Regions from separate parts of the Paenibacillus sp. OK076 genome, predicted to be linked through region 1. Evidence: a T-box and tRNA genes for the amino acid it is inferred to sense, from the RefSeq annotation. Region 1 holds a T-box; the other regions hold tRNA genes.
What was found. A T-box is a leader RNA that pairs with one kind of tRNA and senses whether it is charged. The one in region 1 lies ahead of leuS (leucine--tRNA ligase), so its partner is inferred to be a tRNA-Leu.

Region 1 (7,855 bases):
CGCACCCGTTAACGCGATCGAATCTCCTCGCTTCCACCCCGCTGCTACTTGCTGTTCTTCTTCCTCAGCCAGGCGAACTTGGACCATTAGACGTTCTCTCAAGTTAGGCGCAGTTCGCGCTTCCGACGCCGGTGCCAGTGATGCATCGGATAGTGGATGCATCGACGTGACCTGCATTTCAAAATCGGCCCGATCCCCATCTATGCGTACATCCGACATAAGGGTTCCTTCAAATGTAGCTGCATAACCGTCCAAATCCTCGGCAGCCATATGTGTGATATCGGGCAGACTGCTCCGATTCCGCGCATCATTCCATTCCCAGTGCACAGCACCGCCAACGAGTGCTCCAATCAGTAACAAAATGGACCAACCACGTAAATCAATCCATCGTAATAAAAGTGGTAGACAAACGAATGCCCCAATCAGTCCCACGATCAAGGACCAACCCGATAAGGCACATGCCATCCCGCTACCGCATATCCAGCAGACGGTAAATACCAGTAAAGGTCTGCCTTTCATGTTCTTCCCCTCCTTTGCATCACCCGTATGAACGCAGAAAAACCCCCGGCAGCTGATCCAGCAACCGGAGGTTCTTCCCCGCAAATTTGAATTTTATATTGGTTCTAGTCACTTACTGTCATCATCGTCTCCCGCGGAGGCTGGTAGTTTTCCAGCCGACGAAACGTAATGCCTTTTTGCTTCATCATGTTGGTCACCTTGCCTGTATCCTTGGGATACGGGCGATGAAACACGATTTCTGTAATACCGCTATTCGCAAGCATATTGGAGCAAGTCCAGCAAGGTTCATCCGTGACATATACAGAAGAGCCTTCGCGGTCAATCCGATCGGTGAACAAAAGCAAATTCTGCTCCGCATGAATGGTACGAATGCAGCGTTGCTTTTTGACCATTTCCTCCTGGCCGTCGGTTACCACCAGCTCGTATTCTTCCGAGATCATGCATCCTGCTTCGGAGCAGTCCGGAACCCCCATAGGCGCACCGTTATAGGCTGTCCCAAGCAGCTTCTTCCCCTGCACAAGTACAGCGCCAACATGACGGCGTGAACAGCGGGAACGGGTAGAGACCATATATGCGATGTCCATGAAATACGTATCCCAGTCTTTGCGTACTTCTGCTGTGCTCATAACCGTTTCCCTCCCATCGGATACAAGTTGAACCCATCCTTCGTTCTTATGTCATTTCCAATTCAACTTATATCCTAATCTTTAATATTGCGTGATTACCTGATCTGCACATAAGGAGCCATTTTCTCCAGCATCTTCATTCCGATTCCTTTCACTTTGGTCAGATCGCTGACTTTGGTAAAAGGACCATGGGAATTACGATAATCAATAATGGCTTGCGCCTTTTTCTCCCCGATTCCAGGAAGGTCCATCAGCTTCGCTGCCGGAGCTGTATTGACATCAATTTTGCCATTGTCGACTGCTTCATTGCTCACCAACACTTGGTTATTGTCAGGTGAAACCACCGTTGCCTCTGATTTCGTTTGAGTTCCAACTGTAGAAGCGTCAGTTTGCTTGCCAGCAGCTGTCTGATCAGCCACTTTCCCTCCTGTGTCATCAACCCGATTAGTCTCTACAGGGGCCTCTGCTGTTGACGGTCGCTGGTCTGCATCGGAAGCCTTCGTTTGTTCCTGAACCAAAGTAGCCGACTGTACAGCAGGGGTTTCCTGCTCTATCGTCGGCTTCTCGGTGGCGAGCTGCATAGGTTCCCAGCCAGAAGGCGGCTGTTCACTTTTGCCCGACCATAATATTAGTATACATCCGACCACCGCAGCAGCAATGGTCATCCCCTTGTTCCATCTCATCTCTTCCACACCTCTCCCTGGATTCAAAAAAAATCTATTCTGAACACGGGCGGTGCTTCCGAACCGTTGGACTTGCCTGGTAAACCAAGCTGTACTATTTTCATGTCATGTGAAGCAGGTCCTGACGCATACACTAGAGGGAAAGAACTGCGCCATTACCGTAAAGCATGAAAGGAGGCCTGAACAATGAAGGTTGGATTTATCGGAACCGGCAGCATGGGCAGCCTGCTGATCTATGCCTTGATTCAATCCGGTGCACTTGAGCCACGGCAGATCGCCGCCAGCAATAGAACCCCTTCCAAAGTACGGCAGTTATCCCTCCGTTACCCCGGTCTGCACGAATCACAGAGCAACCGGGAAACCGTCATCCGCAGCAATATCATCTTTTTGTGCGTGAAGCCACTTGAATTCAAACATGTCATTGACGACATCCTGCCTGTCGTGAATCCCAATCATATAATCGTCTCGATCACCAGTCCCGTGCAGCTGCGCCATCTGGAATCTTCACTTCCTTGCAAAGTCTCCAAAGTTATCCCCAGCGTTACGCACCAGGTCGGCAGCGGAGCGTCCCTGTGTATTCACGGTGAGCGAATGACTAACGAAGACCGCGCTGTGCTGGAAGGGCTGCTCAGTCATATCGGCAGACCCTATCAAGTGGATGAAGCCTGTACCCGGATCACATCCGACTTCTCCAGCTGCGGACCTGCATTCATATCGTTCTTTCTGGAGCAATGGATTGAGAGTGCCGTCAAGCTAACTGATATCAAACGAGCCGACGCCTGCGCTCTTGCCGGCGAGATGCTCCTGGGAACAGGCAAGCTGCTCACCGAAGGAGGATACACCCCGCAAGAACTTCAGGCTCGCGTGGCTGTACCTGGCGGCATCACCGCACAGGCACTTGCCCTGCTAAGGGTGAATCTGAATGGTGTTTTTGACAGTCTGATCCAGACGACTCATGACAAATATGATGAAGATTTGTTGAAGCTGGATGAATTATTCAAAGCCGGTGAGATTAACCGGCAACAATATTAACGAGTTTGCCTGGAACGGCAATGACCTTGCGAATGGTCTTGCCTTCCAGTGCCTGTTTCACAGGTGCCAGTTCCATTGTAAAGTCCTGCATGCCCTGTGCGTCCAGATCCTTCGCGATCGTAGCACGGGTTACAATTTTGCCGTTCACTTGAACAACAATTTCCACTTCGGCGTCCACCGTCATGGACTCATCATACTCCGGCCAAGCTACATAAGAGATTCCACCTTCATGACCGAGACGGCTCCACAGTTCCTCCGCCATATGCGGTGCCAGCGGTGACAACAGCTGTACAAAGTTCTCCATGGCTTCACGCGGCAGCGTATCTGCTTTGTATGCATCGTTGATGAAAATCATCAACTGGCTGATCGCTGTGTTGAAACGCAGATGTTCCAGATCCTCTGTAACTTTTTTGATTGTCTTGTGTGCAGTGCGCTTGAACTCATCGGTTCCACCATCTGCTGTGATCTTGTCGTTGATTGCACCTGTATCTTCATTGATGAACAGACGCCATACACGTGACAGGAAGCGGTGCATACCTTCAACCCCGTTAGCGTTCCACGGTTTTGTAGCCTCCAAAGGCCCCATGAACATTTCGTACAGACGCAATGTATCCGCACCGAATTCATTGACGATCTCATCCGGGTTAATAACATTACCACGGGATTTACTCATCTTCTCATTGTTGGTTCCCAGGATCATACCTTGGTTGACCAGTTTGTGGAACGGCTCTTTGGTATGCACCACACCCAGATCATACAGCACTTTATGCCAGAAACGAGCGTACAGCAAGTGAAGCACCGCGTGCTCTGCTCCCCCGATGTACAGATCAACCGGCAGCCACTGCTGCTGTTTCTCTTGAGAGATCAGTTCCTTGTCATTGTGTGGATCGATAAAGCGCAGATAATACCAGCAGCTACCGGCCCATTGTGGCATTGTGTTCGTCTCGCGACGAGCTTTCATTCCCGTTTCCGGATCTACCGTGTTCACCCATTCTGTAACATTCGCCAGTGGTGATTCGCCCGTGCCCGAAGGTTTGATCTGGTCAATATCCGGCAGCAGCAAAGGCAGTTGATCTTCCGGCACCGTCTTCATCGTCCCATCTTCCAGATGCAGAATCGGGATTGGCTCACCCCAGTAACGCTGACGGCTGAACAACCAGTCACGCAGACGGTAGGTCGTTTTGCCTTGTCCCTTTCCGTTCTCTTCCAACCAGGCAATCATCTTCGCAATCGCTTCTTCGTTGTTCAATCCGTTCAGGAAATCAGAGTTCACATGTGGTCCGTCTCCGGAATACGCTTCTTGTGTCACGTCGCCACCCTGTACAACCTCGATGATGTCCAGACCAAACTGTTTCGCAAACTCCCAGTCACGAGCGTCATGTCCCGGAACAGCCATGATCGCCCCTGTGCCGTATCCAGCCAGAACATAATCGGCGATCCAGATAGGCACCTTCGCTCCGTTTACCGGATTGATTGCATAAGTTCCTGTGAACACACCCGTTTTGTCTTTAGCCAAATCGGTGCGTTCCAGATCGCTTTTACGAGCAGCCTGTTCCTGATATGCCTTGATTGCTTCACGCTGTTCAGCCGTTGTAATGACTTCCACCAGCTCATGCTCAGGTGCCAATACAGCATAACTTGCGCCAAACAAAGTATCTGCACGTGTCGTAAACACTTTAATAACTTCTTCATGACCCTCAATGGCAAAAGTAACTTCCGCCCCGGTTGATTTACCGATCCAGTTGCGCTGCATATCCTTGATACTTTCCGACCAGTCCAGCTCTTCCAGGTCTTCCAGCAAACGCTCTGCATATTCCGTAATTCTTAATACCCATTGGCGCATCGGTTTACGAACGACCGGATGTCCACCACGCTCACTCTTACCGTCGATAACTTCTTCGTTCGCCAGTACCGTACCCAAAGCTTCGCACCAGTTCACAGGTACTTCATCTACGTAAGCCAGGCCTTTATTGTACAATTGGATGAAGATCCATTGCGTCCATTTGTAGTAGTCAGGGTCTGTTGTACTGATCTCCCGATCCCAGTCATAAGAGAAACCGAGTGATTTGATCTGGCGACGGAAATTGTCAATATTGCGGAAGGTAATATGTCGTGGATGCTCACCAGTATCCAATGCATGCTGCTCAGCAGGCAGGCCGAAAGCGTCCCAACCCATTGGATGCAATACATTGAAGCCGCGCATACGTTTGAAACGGGATACGATATCCGTTGCCGTGTATCCTTCCGGGTGACCTACGTGCAGGCCTGAGCCAGATGGATACGGAAACATATCCAGGGCATAAAACTTCGGTTTAGCCGGGTCCTCACCCGTTTTAAACGTTTTATTGTCATCCCAGTATTGCTGCCAGCTTTTCTCCATGACTTGTGGCTTGTAGCCGTGTTTCGGCTGTTGATTCTCACTCATCTATTGTTCCTCCTCTGGTTATTCGCATTTATTGCAACAAAAAAACCTCAGCATCCCGTAGCGTTTGCAGCGCTAGGGACGAGAGGTTGAATTCCCGTGGTACCACCCTAGTTAGCGGACGATCGTGCTTCGTCATCCACTCCCTTTGGACCTGTAACGGCGGTTAACCGATGCGGATTTCCATTCCTGATCCCGAGTATTACTTCAGTCGGTTGCAAGATGGTGTAATCACCGCATTTCTCCAAGGCGAGTTCGTGAAATACTGTCAACCGACTTGCACCAACCGCCGGCTCTCTGTCATGTACAGGACTCACTACTGATCCTTATCATCGAAATATGTATACGATATGATCGGAAATATTATATAAAAAAGCAGCATTAAAGTCAATATTACACGGTCTGTTGACTATAAGCAATGCTATGCATCAGTATACACATTAAGACGACTGGAATCGCTGGATTCCTTCTTCTAGATTATCAATCGCCCACTGAATGTGTTCCTTGTTATCGTATTGACGATACGGACACTCGATTCTCAGCGCCAGATCAAAGTACAGATCATATAAACTTCTTCTTTTCCGTTCACTGTCTGTTGTAACTGCTCTTCCATAGCCTTTGAGGAATCCCGGCGTATTATTAAAATGACTGAAGTAGTGCTCCATCAGAGGATCTGCCCAAAGGGAACGCTCAAAATCGATAATCGCCGTGATTTGCCCAGCCTCCACGAATACATTCCCATCCCACAAATCCCAATGCACAAGCACTGGCTCTTTGACATCATCCAGCACATCCGATTTCTGTTGAATTAAACGCTCCAGCTCCTCATAACGAATTGACAATTCCACACCCGCTGCTTTGCCATCTGCAAGCATATCATCCATCAGGCTCAGGAAAGCTTCTTTCCACGTCGTATAATGCGGTTTCTTTGAGGAAAAGTAACCAAACTTCTCCCCTTTAATTTCATTGATCCGACGATTGTATGCACCCAGCTGCTGCTCTATGGATTCCTGCTCTGCTGCACTGTACTGATCTTTGACTTTGTTGTATGGCTTTCCTGGCATGTACTCCATAATAAAATATTCTGCCGATACTAGGGTGAGCGATGGATCATAGGCCAATACCCGGGGAACGGGTACATCCTGAAGTTCTGCCGCGAGTCGCAATGCCTCAACCTCAGCAACCATGACATGCTGTTCACAGCGCATCAGCTTAATGCCATTAGAAGGAGCTATTTTAAGTACTACCTTCTGTCCGTCGTTCTTGGTGATAAAATAAGCATGGTTTGCCCAGCCGTCGATCATCTCTTTGTATTCTTGGATACCTGTGTTAAAATGCTGCTGCACAATTCCGTCTAACTGCTCGGAAGTCAGCCTTGTTTTGTAGGTACTTTCCATTGTTGCACCCCACCCAGAATTTTAATTTTCAGGATTGCACTAATTAGAAAACGTTTTCCATTCAACTATTATGGCTTCCTTTAACCTCACTGGCAATAACTTATTACATATAAAAAAACATTCTTATAGAAAAAGAACTGCCCTTATACATCATAAGGACAGTTCTATATCTTAATCCTATTTCACGGCTACGTAGAATAGACGCTGTGCGCCTTCTCCCGCCTCTTTCCACTCAAAATCAGCATATACACATACATCTCTGAAGCCAGCCTTCGTCAGCTCGAGCTTCATCCAGTCCGGATCATACGCACGCTGAACATGAACCTCTTCAAAACGTTGGTACATATCCTTCCCGCTCTCGGCCACACGCGAAAAGATACTTAGATGATGCTCAATCTCACACCGATCATGATCCATATCACAGGTCCAAATATACGATACAGAGCGCTCGTCCAACACAAATGGTTGCTCCTCTTCGTATCGAATAAGGGTATTCGGGTGATGTACATCGAACAGGAATGTGCCCTCCGGCTTCAGCATCTCGTAAGTACGCTGAAAGGTACGAACGACATCCTCTTTTTCAAGCAAATAATTCACGCAATCACAGAACGATATCACCGAGTCCACAGGCTCCGGTACTCTCCAGTCCCGCATATCCTGCTGCACCCAGCGGACACTGCCTTCCCGATATAAGCGGTGACCTTGAGGCGTGGCCTCCATTTTACTGCGCGCAACAGACAACATGTCCGCCGACAGGTCAATACCTGTAACTTCGAAGCCGGAGTTCACCAGTGGGATCGTAATTGAGCCGGTTCCACAGCCCAGTTCAGCCACACTTTTCGGCATGCCATGTCGTTCCCAAGCCGTTCTCGCAAACCTTATCCAGTCCGGATAAGGCATATCCTCCATTAATTCATCGTACACATAGGCAAATTTCCGGTAAGACATGTCAGGCACCGCACTTTCAATTTCATTTTCAAATCTCTTTTGAACAAAAGAAAAAGCAGGGGCGTCCGGAGTTCACCCAGCCTTGCCCTGCCTTGACTTATGGATTTCAAGCTCATGCTTGATCCACGATACGCGTTTGCTTACTTATCTTCGTTCTGATCCTGAGGTACAGACTCTGTCAGATAGGTCCAGTTTTCCTTCTGCGTTACTAGACCATCCTTCATCAGT
Region 2 (7,855 bases), 2.8 Mb from region 1:
GGTCAAAATGAGCGTCCGAGGCCATTTTCACCATCTCGGGCTCGGAGCTCCCTTGCAGCGCAATGGTATTGCCCTCCGCATCGCTGATATGAACCCAGCCACCGTATCGGTCATTCAGGCTGGACAACAGACCGAGAATCATTTTCTCATCAATGATTACAACGGCGACAGCCGGTGAAGAATCATTGAAGCTGTCCAGAGGCAATGACTGCATATATGTGATTACCGAAGTTTGCTTCCCCCTGCTGACGTAGGAACTGAGCGGTTTAATCTCACTCCGGTGGGTCTTCTGCAACACGTCCTTCATCCATTCTTCCAACGAAAGATCGTTATAACGAAAATCAGTGTAATAGTGATTCGGTCGGTAAGAAGAGCCCGGGGTCAAAATTAGATTGTAATTCGCAAGATAAATATAATAATTTTGCAGAAAATCATTGGTCTGCCCAAAGGTCAACACATTCTCCATCGTTCTCCATATCCCATATACGTTGGTTTCGTTGTCCTTTTCATTCATCAGAACGTTCAATTCCTGATTGACCGCAAGCTGTCGGGTGAAGCCCTCCACTTCCGCCATGCGGCCCTCCAGTATTTCCTGGCTTTTCTGAAGTTGGGTCACACTATTCTCAATGGAAATGGACTGTGTTACGGAGATGGACGTCAGATAAGACATATAACCGCCAATGCTGGGTATCACCAAAATGATCACGTAGGAAATTAGAAATTTACGAAAAACACTGGAATATTTAATGGGTAACCCTCCTCCCCCTCTTTGAGGTATTGGTAGCGTTATCAAAGATAATAATATTTTTCGGCTTAGTCAATTGTTTTATCTTATTATTCAATCGTATTTCATTCGGGAATGAATAAAAGGCAACGATTAAAAGACGATGATCATTGCTTTTTTTACATTTCCGAAATTCTTTGATTTTGAAATAATCCACAACTCCAAAAACCTGTTTTCCTGCACAATAAGCCTCCCTCCTTTTTCATAAATCCTTAACATTCAGAAAAAAAGGGGCCAAGATGGCCCCCAATTCTAGTTTACATCATTTCTTCTTTGGTTCTTCCCCCTCTGATCGAGCTTTTACAACCTGATCAGTGGATGCTGCTTCAATATCGCCAAAGGCCCAGTGTGTGGAAGGAACATCCTTCCACTGCGGCTGCGAAACGTTCGTGAGCGGTGCTCTGCCCAAAGCTCTGTTGATTGCTACAACGGCTTCCGCTCTTGTCAGTAAGGCATTCGGTCTAAAGGTTCCATCATTATAGCCTTTCAAAATACCTGCACTTTTCGCTTTCAAAATGGCATCCTTGGCCCAATGGCTACCGATATCCGAGAAACCATCCCCTGAAATCTCGGAAGCCGGACCAAGAAGGGACACAAGAGTGGCCATCTCCGCACGAGTCAATGACTGATTTGGCTTAAACGTGCCATCCTTGTAGCCATTCATCAGCCCCATCTTGCTTACCTTAGCAATGGCGTCGGCTCCCCAATATTCAGATTTAACGTCACTGAATGCAACAGCTGCTCCCGTGGCTTCTTTCTCAGATACCAATGCGACTATGGTTGCCATCTCTGCACGGGTGAGCTTGTTATCTGGCTTGAACAAACCGCCCGGATATCCTTGAATATACGCCTTGTACGGAATATCCTGACCATCATCCGTTCCTGTTGTCCCGTCAGTAGTTCCGGATTCAGGAGTTGGCGCTGGCACAGACGTGTCTGAAGGCTGGACGACTGGAGTCGATGGCCCGCCTGGATTGGATGGACCACCTGGATTCGACGGATTCGACGGATTCGTTGGTTCACCGTTTCCGTTTCCAGTAGGGACATTAAATTTCAGTTGATCGGCCAGCATAAGCTCACCGGATTTCTTCACAACTTTGAGTGTATGCTGACCTTTTGCCAGTCCTGAGATGCTGTAAATCTCCTGCATCATTTGGCGACTCGGACTATAGGCGTTCACGGTTTGCTTCAGTTGTCCGTCGACATAAATATCTACTTCTCCCTGCTCCGGTCCAGTAGGTGTAATCAAGCTTATTCCAGTACCCTTGAAGGTGTACTCGAAGAAATCTCCATCCGCCGTCGTAGAATGTACGTCATTGAGATAATCACCGCCGAAGGAAAAACTGAGATTTAACGTTCCTACAGGCTGGGCAGCAAGATATGTTTTGCTCAGTGTAACGCGGTCGCCATTAACTGTATAATCAGTCCCTCGTGTCAGTTCATTGGAGCCGTTGGTAATGCCCTTGAAGCTTCCCGCCTGGATCAGAAGCGTGACATCAATGTCAGCCTGAGCAGAAGCTAATTTGTCAAAGCTCGCATTCACCGGATTAATCATATTCGGGAGCTCAACCTTGAGCATATCAAGCAGCATAAATCTACCCGATTTCTTGACGGCCTTCAGCGTGTGCTGCCCATCAGGCAAGCCCGATATGCTGTACAGATTCTGCTGTGCCAATCGTCCGTTGCGATACGCACTGACCGTCTCCTTGAATTGACCGTCCACGTAGATATCCATATCTCCCTGTGACTGGTCTACCTCTGTGAACAGCTGGATTCCTCTTCCTCTGAACGTATATTCAAAAGAATCACCATTCGTCTCGGTATACTGCACATCATCTTTATAGTCGCCCATACCTCGCCCCGTGCTGCGGGACCATGAGCCATTGTATTTTATGGCCGGATCGTCGTTATTGATCAGGACATAACGAAGGCCCGTTGTATCTCTGATTTGAACAGCAAGAGTTTGCGGATCACCAGCGCTGAAATTGACAACAAAGTCGGTTGTTCCTACAGGCAGTTGGGTGAGATATTCTTTCTTGATGTTCAGTTTGTCATCGACCACCGTGTAGTCGTCTTCACTGAGCATTACTCCGTCATTTTCAATGCCAGTTAGTGTATTTCCGTTCAATGTGAGCGTGACAGTAATGTCCTTCTGTTGTTCTGTTGCCTTGTCAAAGTCAGCAGAAGCCGGACTAATGGTGCTGTTATGATCTCCTGTAGGAATTTCCCTTGTTACTCTAAGCGCATCCAGCAGCATATACTGGCCCGATTGTTTGACGACTTTCAAGGTATGCGAACCGTTAGTCAAACCAGCAGCGCTATACAGTACCTGTTGCACTTCTCGTTCATCACTGGTATAAGCGCTAACCGTTTCAGGCGTTCCATCGTCGAGTGTGACTATCATGTCTCCCTGTTCTTGATCCTTCTCCGTAAGCAGGTCAATGCCTGTGCCCGTGAAGGTATATTCAAAATAATCGCCGTCATTCTCAGTAAAATGTACATCTTCCTTGTAATCCCCGAAATTTCTCCCGGAACTTGAACTCCATGAACCCGTGTATTGAATATTGCTGTCATCATCATTAATGTACACCACATCGGTAACAGCAGCCGCATCAACGGAAGCAGGATTTGCTACATTTTCTGCGTTCGCGATTAGGTCATCACCGGCTTCCAAGTCAGCTCCTTGCTGCGTATTCATATTGGCTGGACCAGTGGTCGTTGAGGAATCCGTAATGGCGATGCTCAGATCCTGTCTGCCATCGATTTGCTCCTTGCCTCCATTACGCTTCCAATCCCCACTATAGCGCATGCCCGTATCATCATCATTAACGGCTGATGTGCCGCTCAGTGCGGTTACCTTAAGCATCCGGGAAGCATGGGGTTCCAGTACGCCGCCACTGAATTCATGATTAAAATTCCCCAGTTCGGAATGGCTCCAGAGATCACGGACCGAAGCCGGACCTTCGAGGCCAATATCACTCCATTTCACTTTGACCTCGGCACTCCGATTGCCCAGATTGAACAGAGCTACGTTGTACGTACCATCTCCGTTATTCGCATACCATACCTGCTGTTTGGTGTCCATGGAAACGGGATGAGCTGGACGTCCGGCCTGATTGACCGCAATGACCTCATCATTCGTCAGAAGCTCCAGCCCATAGCTGTCAAGCCTGGTCAGATCATTACCTGTATAAAGCGGTGCTGAAGAGATTGCCCAGAACGTCGTCGCGGTCTTCCGCTCGTCTCTGGTCAGACCATCCATCGAGCCATTCCCGACATTCAGGGAGTCAAAATCGTTCCAGCCTCCAGGACCTGCATCACGCCACCAGATGGCTGCTATGGGGAATAAGCGTGAAATACTCGACCATTCTGTTAACCCCTTACTACTGTCGTAGGCTTCAACATCCCAATCGATCCTCCAGCCGTTCGCATACTTTTTCCAGAAGTCCACGTAATTATGGTCAAGCGCCCAGGAAAGCTCAAACCAGATATTATTTCTGTCCAGGGCTTTGGACCATGCCTCTACATCACCGCGTGCATCCCGGCTCAGGTTATTAATCCCTGATCCTGGCGTCACACTGTCGAATTTGACAAAGTTGATGCCCCACTCGCCAAGAAGATCCGCGATGGAGTCAATGTACTTCTGTGAGCAAGGGTTTGTAAAATCAATTTTGTAAGTGTACGAATCCCAAGCATCCATAACAACGAGCGGCTTTACCGCAATATCCTGCATACGACATGCCCCACCCGTTCCATACACCTCAAGATTTTTTTCATAAGCGGTGATTGATAATCCCGGAATGAGATAGATCCCGATCTTCTGTCCGTTATTATGGACATAATCGATGACCTCCTGAAATCCATTTGGATAAAGAACAGTACTCGGAATAGGACGGCCGTATTCATCTTCATCACCGTTCCAGCCTGCATCAATATTAATGTATTCATATCCATGGGCTTGCAGCTTCTCGCGCATGGCATCCGACTGCTTCTTAATACTCTCGGCCGACGTCCAGTTACCCGCCCCGTCATATACCTGCATGCTGTAACTGCTCCAACCCATATACGGCTTCTGGGCCAGACTCTTATCTGCTGCTTGTGCCACATTGCCGCCTGTCGTTCCCATAATCCCGAACTGCACCACCGCAATCATGAATACCATGAAACACATTGCCATCCTTTTTCCGATTCGTTTCAAATTATCCCTACCCCCTCTGAATTTGGTCATTCAAATCCCTGTTGATAGCGCTTCCATACGAGAAGAGAATAGTAGATGAAGGATGCTCAGGATAGGTACATTTCGGTATTTTACGTACATTAAACCTGAAATACAGGGGCAAACCGTCACATAACGAACACTTTTCCATTTTTGGATAAATAAACAAAGATCAACTTCTTCTTTGCTCAAGTTGAAGGAATAGTTGAAAAAACATTCAGGATGAGCAACCGCTCTGATCCGTAAACAGATAAAAAAGGTTCCTAGAGTGGCAGCAATGCCATTCTAGGAACCTTTCTTCGTGTTGCACATGATGCGGTCGAGAGGACTCGAACCTCCACGGGGGTTAGCCCACACGGACCTGAACCGTGCGCGTCTGCCAATTCCGCCACGACCGCGTATATCTTATCTCCGAGAAATTATATCGCGGCGACAATAAATAATATATCATGTGCAGGTAATTAGTGTCAACAAAAAATTATCCTCTTCTCATGTGTAAAGCATTTTATAAATTAGATCTTGGAGGGCCAGTTGCCGTACCAGGCATACCCACCTCTTCTTTCCTTATCGATATCGCTGAGTTTGTATTTCACAACCCCATCACGTCCTACGAAGATTGGTTTATCCGTTCCAATTTCATAGAAACGTGCCCAAATTGGCGCTGCACCTGAATCTGCAATGAGTTGGCTGTCTCCGTTTTCTCTGACATACTTGTAACCAGTAATTTTAACTTTGTTGAACCAGGCTTCTGCCGCTTTGATGGAGGCAGTAATTTTGGAGTTAGCCGGTCTAGTTTTTAAAAACTTCACAATTGTACTGCTCTCTCCAGCACTCAGAGAAGGCACTTCATAAATCCTAGCGCCTGCAGGTTTAAGGGTACTGGAATCATGCTGCTGCCCCCATGCAGTCAGTTTACCGTTCGCTACAACCTGTGTATTGAGAATAGCCTCTACACCTTTGGCAACTGATTTTTTACTACGATCTGCAAGAGAGCTGTCGATGAATGAGAAATCTCCTTTACGTGCACCTACTTCATCCAGCATGTACATGACATTAATCATGGCATCGTCGTTGAAGGTGATGTGCTTGTGATAACCGGAGCTTTGGTATACCTGTGGCCAACCCCCATTGGAGTACTGCATATTCAGCAAAAAGTTGATTCCTTTGATGGCAGCAGCCGAATAACGCGGATCATTCGTCTTTTTGAATTCCTTGGCTAATCTTCTAATTTCTGAGTATGTAGCTTTGTTATCAATCGTAGATTTGGCCCACTCACCACTTGTTTCTTTGTAATCCTTCTTCCATCCCCCGTCTGGATGTTGATTCTTCAAAATGTCCGAGATACTTGCTGTCGTTCCAGAGGCGTCTGCAGCAGAGACCTTAGCAGCAGGCTGAAATACCATTCCGACAACGGAGAAAACCATTGTACATGCCATAACCAAAGATGCAAACCTTGTTTTTGCCTTCAACATAGATTAGAAACACTCCTCAATTCATTTTCTGCAAACTGCTCCCCTGCTAATCTATCCCCCTTATATTTGTTTTAAAATCAAACTATTTCTTTTAATACAATAAATGGAATATACAAAAAGAATTCTATGCAAAAATATGAATTTTGTCAATATTTGCAACAACATGTAACAAATTCTTTGGACAACCTATAATTATCGTCTAATTGGATGTGAGAAAGCCAATAAATTGTCCAATTTCTCTCCTTCTGAAACAGTAGTTACTTTTTTGTCATTTATTAGAACCCATCATTCGAGTTATTTCTACATAAAAAGCGATAATTCCGTTAACATTGAGATGATAAGAAGGGTTCAAGATCGGTTTGACATTTTCGCATTTATGCAATATAGTTTCAAAAGGTTACAAAAACTTAATTATTCATTTGCCGAGTTTCATGTTTGAAAACGGGGGAACCATTTTGGGTGAATTATTCTTATACATAGGAAATATAGGGAACCTTCTACCGAACCCTTAGCTAACTCCGTAGGCATCGAAGGGAGAACAACAATTTTGAAAAAGCTTATCATTTCTATTTTTGGAGCAGCAGTTCTATTTACATCCGGTGCAGCAAGCACAGAGGCAAGCAGTATTAACACCGTCGTTAACAACATGACAGGCATTCCTTACAAATGGGGCGGCACGACACTCGCCGGGTTTGATTGCTCTGGATTTATGAGATATATTTTCAACAAATATAGCATTGAATTACCACGTACTTCCCAGCAGCAAGCGAAGGCCGGAACACCGGTATCCAAAGCTAATCTGCGTACAGGTGACCTGGTATTCTTTAATACGATGGGCAATGGCATTTCTCATACAGGAGTATATATCGGGGGCGGACAGTTCGCTCATGCTTCCAGCAGTAAGGGTGTCAGCATCACCCAATTATCCAATCCATATTTCAATGATCGTTATGTAACAGCACGCCGGGTAACAGGTCAGTTTATGTATAACAAAATGCTGGGCAAAATATAAGTTTGATTGGAAATAGCGCAAAGAGGAGGCTCCGGGTGAATCCGGGACCTCCTCTTTGTTTTGGGACTTTTGTTTACAAATCCGCTGTGCTGTAGACTTCTATACTTAATGTAGAGCCTTCTGTACTCTCATTGCACCTTGAGACAACGCATGGCCTCCGCCTACGGCTCCAGCCACAGCAACCGTCTCCATAATCTCCTGATCGGTCGCTCCTTTGGCACGCGCCTCTTCCACATGGTAAAACGTACATACCTCATTGTTTGCAAACAAACCAATGCCCAGCGCTATCAGCTGTTTGGTCTTGGCATCAATCGCCCCTGCCTGAAAACATTCTCCAGTGAACTCATGATAAGACTTCACCACAGCTGGCA
Region 3 (7,855 bases), 3.6 Mb from region 1:
AAGTCCCGCTCCTGACATGGATACTTCCTTAATGTTGCAATCCGTACCCCTGCATTTGGTGCATACAAATCGCCGTTCTATCATCTCTTCAATACTCATGGTCGTTCCCCCTTATTCGAATGTATGACTTCAAGCAAGAGTAGATTATGTAAAATAGTACGCTGTTCAACATGCAATCTCCTGCATCGCAACTGTATTATACAATACAAAACCCTGCCGAAGGCCAGCAGGGTCTTGTACTCGAGCATCAGGCATCCAAGGATACCCTGCTCTATATGTTCCCTTTACTCCTGCGAGTCAGGTCTTAAACTACATTAAGTACCACATCAATATTGCCGCGAGTTGCCTTGGAATAAGGACAGAAATCATGTGCCTTACGAGCAAGATCTTCTGCTTGACTGTGATCGACGCCAGGCATGCTCACATCCAAACGTACAGACAGTTGGAAACCATCATCTGCCGGATCTTTGCCGATGGATACATTACTGGTTACCACCACATTCTCCAACTTCACGCCCGCTTTGCGTGCCACATTGGCAAGAGCACTTTCATAACATGCACCATATCCCGCTGCAAAGAGCTGCTCAGGATTGGTTCCTTCACCACCTGCGCCTCCAAGTTCTTTTGGCATTTTCAGATCATGCTTGAGCACTCCATCCGAAGAAGCCACCGAACCTGTACGTCCACCTTTAACTGTTGCTGTTGCTGTATATAAAGCTTCCATTAAGAATCTCTCCTTTACCTTTAAGTTTTTTTGCTGCCTACAATTCAATTTAAACTTCTGGCTCATTTTGAAACGGTTGTTAATCCTTATTCAGCTTTTACAACTTTTTTATTTTCATGCATTTGGGATGAACACAGGTAATTTATCTAGGGTTGGGTAATATACTAAGGCACATTTACTCCTGCTAAATTTTGTCCCTCTACACAAAAGTTGCACTAGACAAAAATAATTGAAGGAGTACAATGTAAGTATCAACATAAACGTTTAGACATATGTGGAGTCGTTTAATTACGCTTTTAAGATTTTGGTTTCAATGTTCAAATGTAATCAAAGGAATGACACCGTTCCTCTTCATATAGAATATCAATACTTCAAAGTCGGGTGATTATATTATGAGTAAAAAAAATCCGTTCAACACTCCTTCAAATGAGCCATTAGCTGCGGGTATGGCCCCATCTCTCGGGGAAGCCCACAGCTCCATGAAGGTGCCTCAGAACGCTGCTTGGTGGAAAAAGTTCCTTGCTTTTGTTGGACCAGGTTATCTGGTTGCCGTTGGATATATGGACCCAGGGAACTGGGCAACGGATATTGCCGGTGGCTCACAGTTCGGTTATACATTATTGTCCGTTATTCTGATATCAAATCTAATGGCTGTGGTATTGCAGTCTCTTGCTGGCAAGCTCGGGATTGTCACAGGACGGGATTTAGCGCAAGCCTGCCGCGAACGATTCAGCATGCCTGTAGTCATGATGTTATGGATTTTGTGTGAGCTTGCGATTGCAGCCACCGACCTTGCCGAGGTTATTGGTTCAGCCATCGCTCTCAAGCTGCTGTTCAACATACCCATGCTATACGGTGTCATTATTACCGCTGTCGATGTACTGGTCATTCTTTTGCTGCAAAATAAAGGCTTCCGCGCATTGGAATCGCTCGTTATTGTGCTGATGGCTACCATCGCCCTCTGCTTCGGGATTGACCTGTTTCTCGCTAAACCGGATATGGGCGGCGTCATGCATGGTTTTGTACCCAGTGCCGAGATTTTGCAAAATCCAGCCATGCTCTATATCGCCATCGGAATTATTGGCGCAACCGTGATGCCCCATAATCTGTATCTGCATTCTTCTATTGTGCAGACCCGTCAGATTGAAAAGACACCTCAGGGTAAAAAAGAAGCGATTCGTTATACCACTATGGATTCAACCATCGCTTTAACGCTGGCCCTGTTTATCAATGCAGCCATCCTGATTCTGTCAGCTTCCGTGTTCCATAGTGTAGGCATGACTCAGGTCGCGGAAATTACAGATGCTTACCATCTGTTGACACCACTTCTGGGTACCACCATTGCAAGTATTCTGTTCGGTGTAGCCCTGCTGGCTTCAGGCCAGAACTCAACACTCACCGGCACGTTGTCCGGACAGATTGTAATGGAAGGCTTCCTGAACATTCGTATTCCGGCGTGGCTTCGTCGACTGGTAACACGTCTGATTGCAATCATCCCGGCCGTCATCGTAACAGCCATTGCCGGAGAGCACGGAACAGAGGAACTGCTGATTCTGAGCCAGGTTGTGCTGTCACTGCAGCTGCCCTTTGCCGTCATTCCACTGGTGATGTTTACGAGCGACAAAAAAAGCATGGGGGCTTTTGCCAACAAGCTGTGGCTCAAAATTACCTCCTGGATCATTGCTGGAGTTATCGTTGTCCTGAATGTGTATCTAATTATCCAGACTATTATGTTATTCTAGGTTACATGGAACTACGCCGTATTTTGTCTAACTCAAAAAGGCTGATCAACTCAAGAAACGTATCCCTTGAGACGATCAGCCTTTCCTTTTATATGTTTAAGCAGCAGCCTAATCCATACTAATCGGATCTTAAAAGCCGCACTTCATTTAGTTGTCCGAATTCGGAGTTACCATCAACAATGGAAGAAGCTCCTCCAGTGATTTAATCGTCCAGTCTGGACGTTCTGCATCCGCAAGCTCCGGCTGGAACCTGCCATAACCCTGCAAAATCCGGATCGTGTGCATGCCCAGCTTCTTAGCTGGAATAATATCATTATCGATCCTGTCGCCGATCATGACCGCTTCCTCGGGTTTACATCCCGCCTGTTTCAACGCTACAGCATACAATTCAGGATCAGGCTTGGACACTCCTTCTTCAGCCGAACAGGCCAGCACATCCACATACTTGCGCAAGCCGTAGCTATTCAGTCGATTTTCCGTCCCCGGGCTCTGATTGGCAATGATACCAATCTTATAGTGCTGCGACAACGTCTGAAGAACAGCGTCGGCTGACGGGAAGGGTCGCTCAAGCTCTTTGCGGAACTTCAGCTTCTCCTGTATCTGTTCCCGGTGCCCCTCATCGCTGATCAGAGTACGAATAGCCAATTTCATCGGCCATTGCTCGTAATTTCGGTAGGAGGCCGCAAATATGTCTCGCACCGTCTGCATCTCCACCTGATAACCAAGCGCACAAGCTTCACGAACGAACTGACCGATAATATCATCTACCGGCTCCCATTCGTCCACGAGCGTATCCCCCACATCAAAGAACAACCATTGTATTCCACGTACATCCGGCACGCCTATTCCTCCTCGTTAGCCACAGGAAATTATCCCTATTTCCCAAACCATAAAAAAGAAGACCCACCATCATGCATGAGTCTCCTCAAGAATCCGTTTTATTCATGATTTCAATTATAACAGGCAGCTGACACTGGATCAATCACAGGAATAGTACGAGCCACTAGCCATTAGCCATTAAGCAGAAATCCAACTTCCCCGTTCAAGGAATATACAATACGGTCTGCTCCCATTCCCCGATAGATCCCTTTGGGATGACTTTGTTCGGTAATCACACACAGGGACTTGGATGTCCAGGATCGGCAGATCTGCAAATATCGACAGGTTAGGTTTAGGCTATTTTCAAAAATAAAAACATTGCCGACACTGCCTTGCGGCAAAAACCATTTCTGAGCTGCAGCCGTGTTCATGCGAATGACATGCTCTACACCGATTCTCCGGAGCCTGCGCTCTTCCCCTGCACTGTTAGTCAGAACGGCAAACGGCATTTTTTTGTACATCAGCAATTTGATAAATTTACGTCCTGCTTCATTTGGAGCAGTCACTAAGATCATCTCTTTATCCATCATTCGTTCCTCCCTTGGCGTGAAAAGACAACAAAAAAGAAGCGTGGGGGACCAAGGCCTCCCGGACGCTTCTTCAATAATCCATAGCAAAAAGACACTATGAACCAGCGTACGGCTTGTTGCCTCTCCCTTTAACGCTTACGAGGTTAGCTGACGGATTCGGGCGCGAGAGTCGCCCTATTTCCGGCTGTCACCGGAAAATTCACCCCATGGATGCCCACTGTCCTGGACAGTTCATCCTGTTGGTTCCCCCGTTTCCCACCCATGAATGAATGGAAACTCAGCGATTAAAACATCGTTCTTATATCATCATAATCAGAGCGATATTATCGTTTGTTTCGTTTTTCATGTAAAATTTAATTTAAATTGGAATTACGATATGAATCATACACCCGTGCCATATTGGTGTAAAGTCTGCGCAGATCACCGAATCGACGGATTTTTGCCATTTCACATCAATAATAGCGCTTACAACACATCCATTCTCTACCCATCTCTTCAAAGCTCTCTAATTCTCTCTCTAGCGAAAATAAGGTAGCAAATCAGTCACAGATCATACACGACAGCTTGAAATGGAGTTAAAAAAGCAATATAAATTTTGCAATATTTAATTGCAATCAATATAATAGAGGATATAAGAAAATGAGATGGAGGCGATTTTCATGTCAGTCTACGACTACAAAGTAAACACCCTTCGCGGTCAGGAAGTTGAAATGTCCAACTATCGTGACAAAGTACTGCTTATCGTAAATACAGCAAGCCAATGCGGCCTTACACCTCAATTCAAAGGTCTGCAAGAACTTCAGGACAAGTTTAAAGACTCCCCATTTGAAGTTCTTGGTTTTCCAAGCAACCAGTTTGCACAGGAAAAGGGCTCCTCTGACGATATTGCTGAGTTCTGCCAGATGAACTATGGTGTCAGCTTCCCGATGTTTGAGAAAATTGATGTGAATGGTTCAAGCGCTCACCCTCTATTCCAGCATCTTACCAAAGAAGCACCGGGCGTACTCGGCTCCAAAGCCATCAAATGGAACTTCACCAAGTTCCTTGTGGATCAGAACGGTCGTGTTGTGAAGCGGTATGCTCCCAAAACAACACCTGATAAAATTGAAGCAGACATCAAAGCATTGCTTAAATAACAAGTAAAGGCCATCCCACCCCGGCAGACAGCATGAGCATGCATTCAGGGGAATCGGATGACCTTTTTTTTCGGACCCGGTTACTGTAAAAAACACAAAAAAAGAAGCTCCCCATACGGGAAGCTTCTTCTTAATCGTTCTTATGATGCGGTCGAGAGGACTCGAACCTCCACGGGTATATACCCACTACCCCCTCAAGATAGCGTGTCTGCCATTCCACCACGACCGCATGTCGTAAATAATCGGCAACAGAATTGATTATACCCGGTTCATGTTTAAAAGTAAAGCATTTTTATTAATATTATTTTAACTGCGCTTTTCCTCCCATAAATCGTATAATCTCGTCATTTTCTCCTACGAAGTGCATATGATTAAATTTGATCTCGTTTGTATATCCGATTAGGCTGATCACTCTACTTTCTTTATGACCACTCTTCATATTCTCTCAGTAGAACATAACTTATAAAGTTATATAAAATAACATTAAATAGATTTTATACTTAAATAACCAAGAAACTATTGACAAAAAGCGGATATTTATGTGAATATATATATCATATAATTCGGATTTACAAACATAAAACGAACCAAAAAGGAGTATAAATGTTATTTAACATAACATTTAACGAACGTAGGAGGCGAAAGATTGTGAACCGTGGGAATAAGCTGCTCGATTACGTCAAACTGCTTGATTCCTCTATCCAGGTCGGAGGCTTCACCCATTCCTTCGGAATGGATGCCCATATCGCGGAAGGTACCATTCGTAGTGCTGAAGATCTCGAATCATTCATGCGCTGCCAATTGCATCCCAGCATCGTGCGTCTGGAAGGCATGGCGATTAAAGGCATATACACCGCCGCAGATCACAATGACGCGTGGCGTACAGCCCTCATCGACAAGCTCGTCCATGTCCAGCGCACCCCAGTCAATCTTAGAGAACATGCGACCACAATGGGCAAACGACTGATTAAGCTAGCTCGTGCACTCCACCCCTGGATTGATTTTAGCCACCTCGAACACACCCTGGCTAAGTATGAATCCGTCGGCTGCCTCTCCACTGTTCACGCCTGGATTAACCACCACCTCGAAATCCCTGTCGAGGAGGCGGTCCTTGGTTATCTGCATTCAGCCATGAGTGCCTGCATAACCGAAGCCTCCAAAGTAATTCCTCTTCATACCGATACAATCCAGGACCTGCTGGTTCGCCTGGCCGCAGACCTGGAACATGAATGGCATACCGTCAGCGCCTCCGCTGCCGATGGACTGGTACAACCAACCTCAATGTCCATGAAAACGTTGTTCCCAAGCTTTCACATGCTTGGAGCAGGGCTTCACGCCTACCGAGCCTAATCTACCCCCTCCCCTTCATACCCGCGTCCTCACGCAGTAAAATATATAAAAAACACGCCGCAACCTCATTGCTGGCGTGTTTTCTATGTCAATTATTTTGTCTATTTAACGTATTTACGCCATTTTTCATATTAAAATACACTTATTTCCGTCTTTTTTAATTGTTAGATGACGCAAATACGTATATAATAAAACATACAGCTCGCATATCTATATACTTTACACCAAGAATAACCAGCTGAACACTACATTCCAACGAGGGGTGAACCCTTTTGAACAAAAAGAAACCTGTGACTCCTTTCGGATGGGCCATCAAACGACGACTAACCGAACTCCAGGTCGACCAAAAGACATTTTGCGAACAGTATGGCATTCCGCCATACCGTCTGTCCAATCTCATTCACGGCACGCGTAAAGCAACCCGGTTCAGGAACCAGGTCGCTGACATTTTGGAAATTCCAGATGATTTAAGATAAGATTTCTGCCAAGGAGGAGCTCATTTCATGAGATACTTAATATCCGATCTGGAGAGATTATCGTTCCAGTCCATGCAGCACCAGCTTATCATCGTCGACCACAACTGGATTATTCGAAGCTGCAACACCGCTTGGCAACACGGACTCGGGCAACTTCTTCCCAACCCAAGCGTAGCAGGCCCCTCAAGAACAGCACCTGAACCACCTCATTACCTTCACCTTGTAGAGGGGTGGACATTCCGCGAGGAGAAAGCAAAGAATGCGAAAATTGTTCAGGAGTTAAAACGTATCACTGCACCTTTTAAAGACAGTTATACATACGACATCTCCGTTCGGACTATCAACAACGAACAGCGGTGGTTCCGCCTGGAACTCACCCCATTGATTCAGGCCGACCCATCCCTGCTGTCTGATCTCGCATTGATTGCACACACGGATGTGACCGAACAGAAACAGACAGAACGCCAATTGAAGAAGGCCCTGTCTGAAGTGCGTACTTTGCGCGGACTACTTCCCATCTGCGCTGTCTGCAAACAAATTAAGGATGAACAGGACAGCTGGAACTCTGTTGAGAGTTATTTGGAGAAGCACACTCATGCCGAATTTACCCATGATATCTGCCCGGATTGCATCCGAAGACTATATCCCAAATACTCCAACATTCTGGACAAACGTTCCTGAACTCACCCTACACCAAGAACCCAAGCTACACAGACAGGTGGTGCTCAAACTGCGACATATCCAGCTCTCGCGGTGTTCCTTGCAGTGCAATTGCCCCTTTGTCCATTACATAGATATAATCTGCAGCACCGCGTACAAAATCAATGCTTTGTTCCACCAGCAAAATGGAGATTTCACCCTTTGCCTTAATTTGCAAAATGACCTGCCGGATATCCTCTACGATGGAAGGCTGGATGCCTTCTGTCGGCTCATCCAGAAGCAATAATCCGGGCCGGGAAGCCAGTGCGCGGGCAAATGCCAACTGCTGCTGCTGTCCGCCACTCAGATCACCACCCTG

Region 2: it has a tRNA-Leu gene. The T-box ahead of leuS (leucine--tRNA ligase) is inferred to sense a tRNA for this amino acid. The anticodon was not compared.
Region 3: it has a tRNA-Leu gene. The T-box ahead of leuS (leucine--tRNA ligase) is inferred to sense a tRNA for this amino acid. The anticodon was not compared.

What each region holds. Positions count from the first base shown of each region.
Region 1 covers NZ_FOCH01000001.1:4,174,161-4,182,015, forward strand. The annotation lists gene BMY78_RS18690 (ComEC/Rec2 family competence protein) at 1-519, opposite strand, end outside; gene BMY78_RS18695 (deoxycytidylate deaminase) at 624-1,145, opposite strand; gene BMY78_RS18700 (ComEA family DNA-binding protein) at 1,241-1,828, opposite strand; gene comER (late competence protein ComER) at 2,015-2,860, shown strand; gene leuS (leucine--tRNA ligase) at 2,841-5,285, opposite strand; T-box leader at 5,357-5,624, opposite strand; gene BMY78_RS18715 (phosphotransferase family protein) at 5,723-6,679, opposite strand; gene BMY78_RS18720 (class I SAM-dependent DNA methyltransferase) at 6,857-7,627, opposite strand; gene BMY78_RS18725 (CvfB family protein) at 7,768-7,855, opposite strand, start outside.
Region 2 covers NZ_FOCH01000001.1:1,328,223-1,336,077, reverse strand. The annotation lists gene BMY78_RS06190 (helix-turn-helix domain-containing protein) at 1-670, opposite strand, end outside; gene BMY78_RS06185 (X2-like carbohydrate binding domain-containing protein) at 1,047-4,982, opposite strand; tRNA gene BMY78_RS06180 (tRNA-Leu) at 5,315-5,398, opposite strand; gene pelA (pectate lyase) at 5,513-6,472, opposite strand; cyclic di-AMP (ydaO/yuaA leader) riboswitch at 6,883-7,014, shown strand; gene BMY78_RS06170 (C40 family peptidase) at 7,020-7,484, shown strand; gene BMY78_RS06165 (carboxymuconolactone decarboxylase family protein) at 7,590-7,855, opposite strand, start outside.
Region 3 covers NZ_FOCH01000001.1:616,870-624,724, reverse strand. The annotation lists gene BMY78_RS02690 (zinc ribbon domain-containing protein) at 1-99, opposite strand, end outside; gene BMY78_RS02685 (organic hydroperoxide resistance protein) at 305-724, opposite strand; gene BMY78_RS02680 (Nramp family divalent metal transporter) at 1,171-2,466, shown strand; gene BMY78_RS02675 (HAD family hydrolase) at 2,614-3,306, opposite strand; gene BMY78_RS02670 (HAD family hydrolase) at 3,477-3,875, opposite strand; cyclic di-AMP (ydaO/yuaA leader) riboswitch at 3,993-4,168, opposite strand; gene BMY78_RS02665 (glutathione peroxidase) at 4,535-5,011, shown strand; tRNA gene BMY78_RS02660 (tRNA-Leu) at 5,158-5,240, opposite strand; gene BMY78_RS02655 (urease accessory protein UreF) at 5,615-6,361, shown strand; gene BMY78_RS02650 (hypothetical protein) at 6,634-6,837, shown strand; gene BMY78_RS02645 (nitrogen regulation protein NR(II)) at 6,865-7,518, shown strand; gene urtE (urea ABC transporter ATP-binding subunit UrtE) at 7,544-7,855, opposite strand, start outside.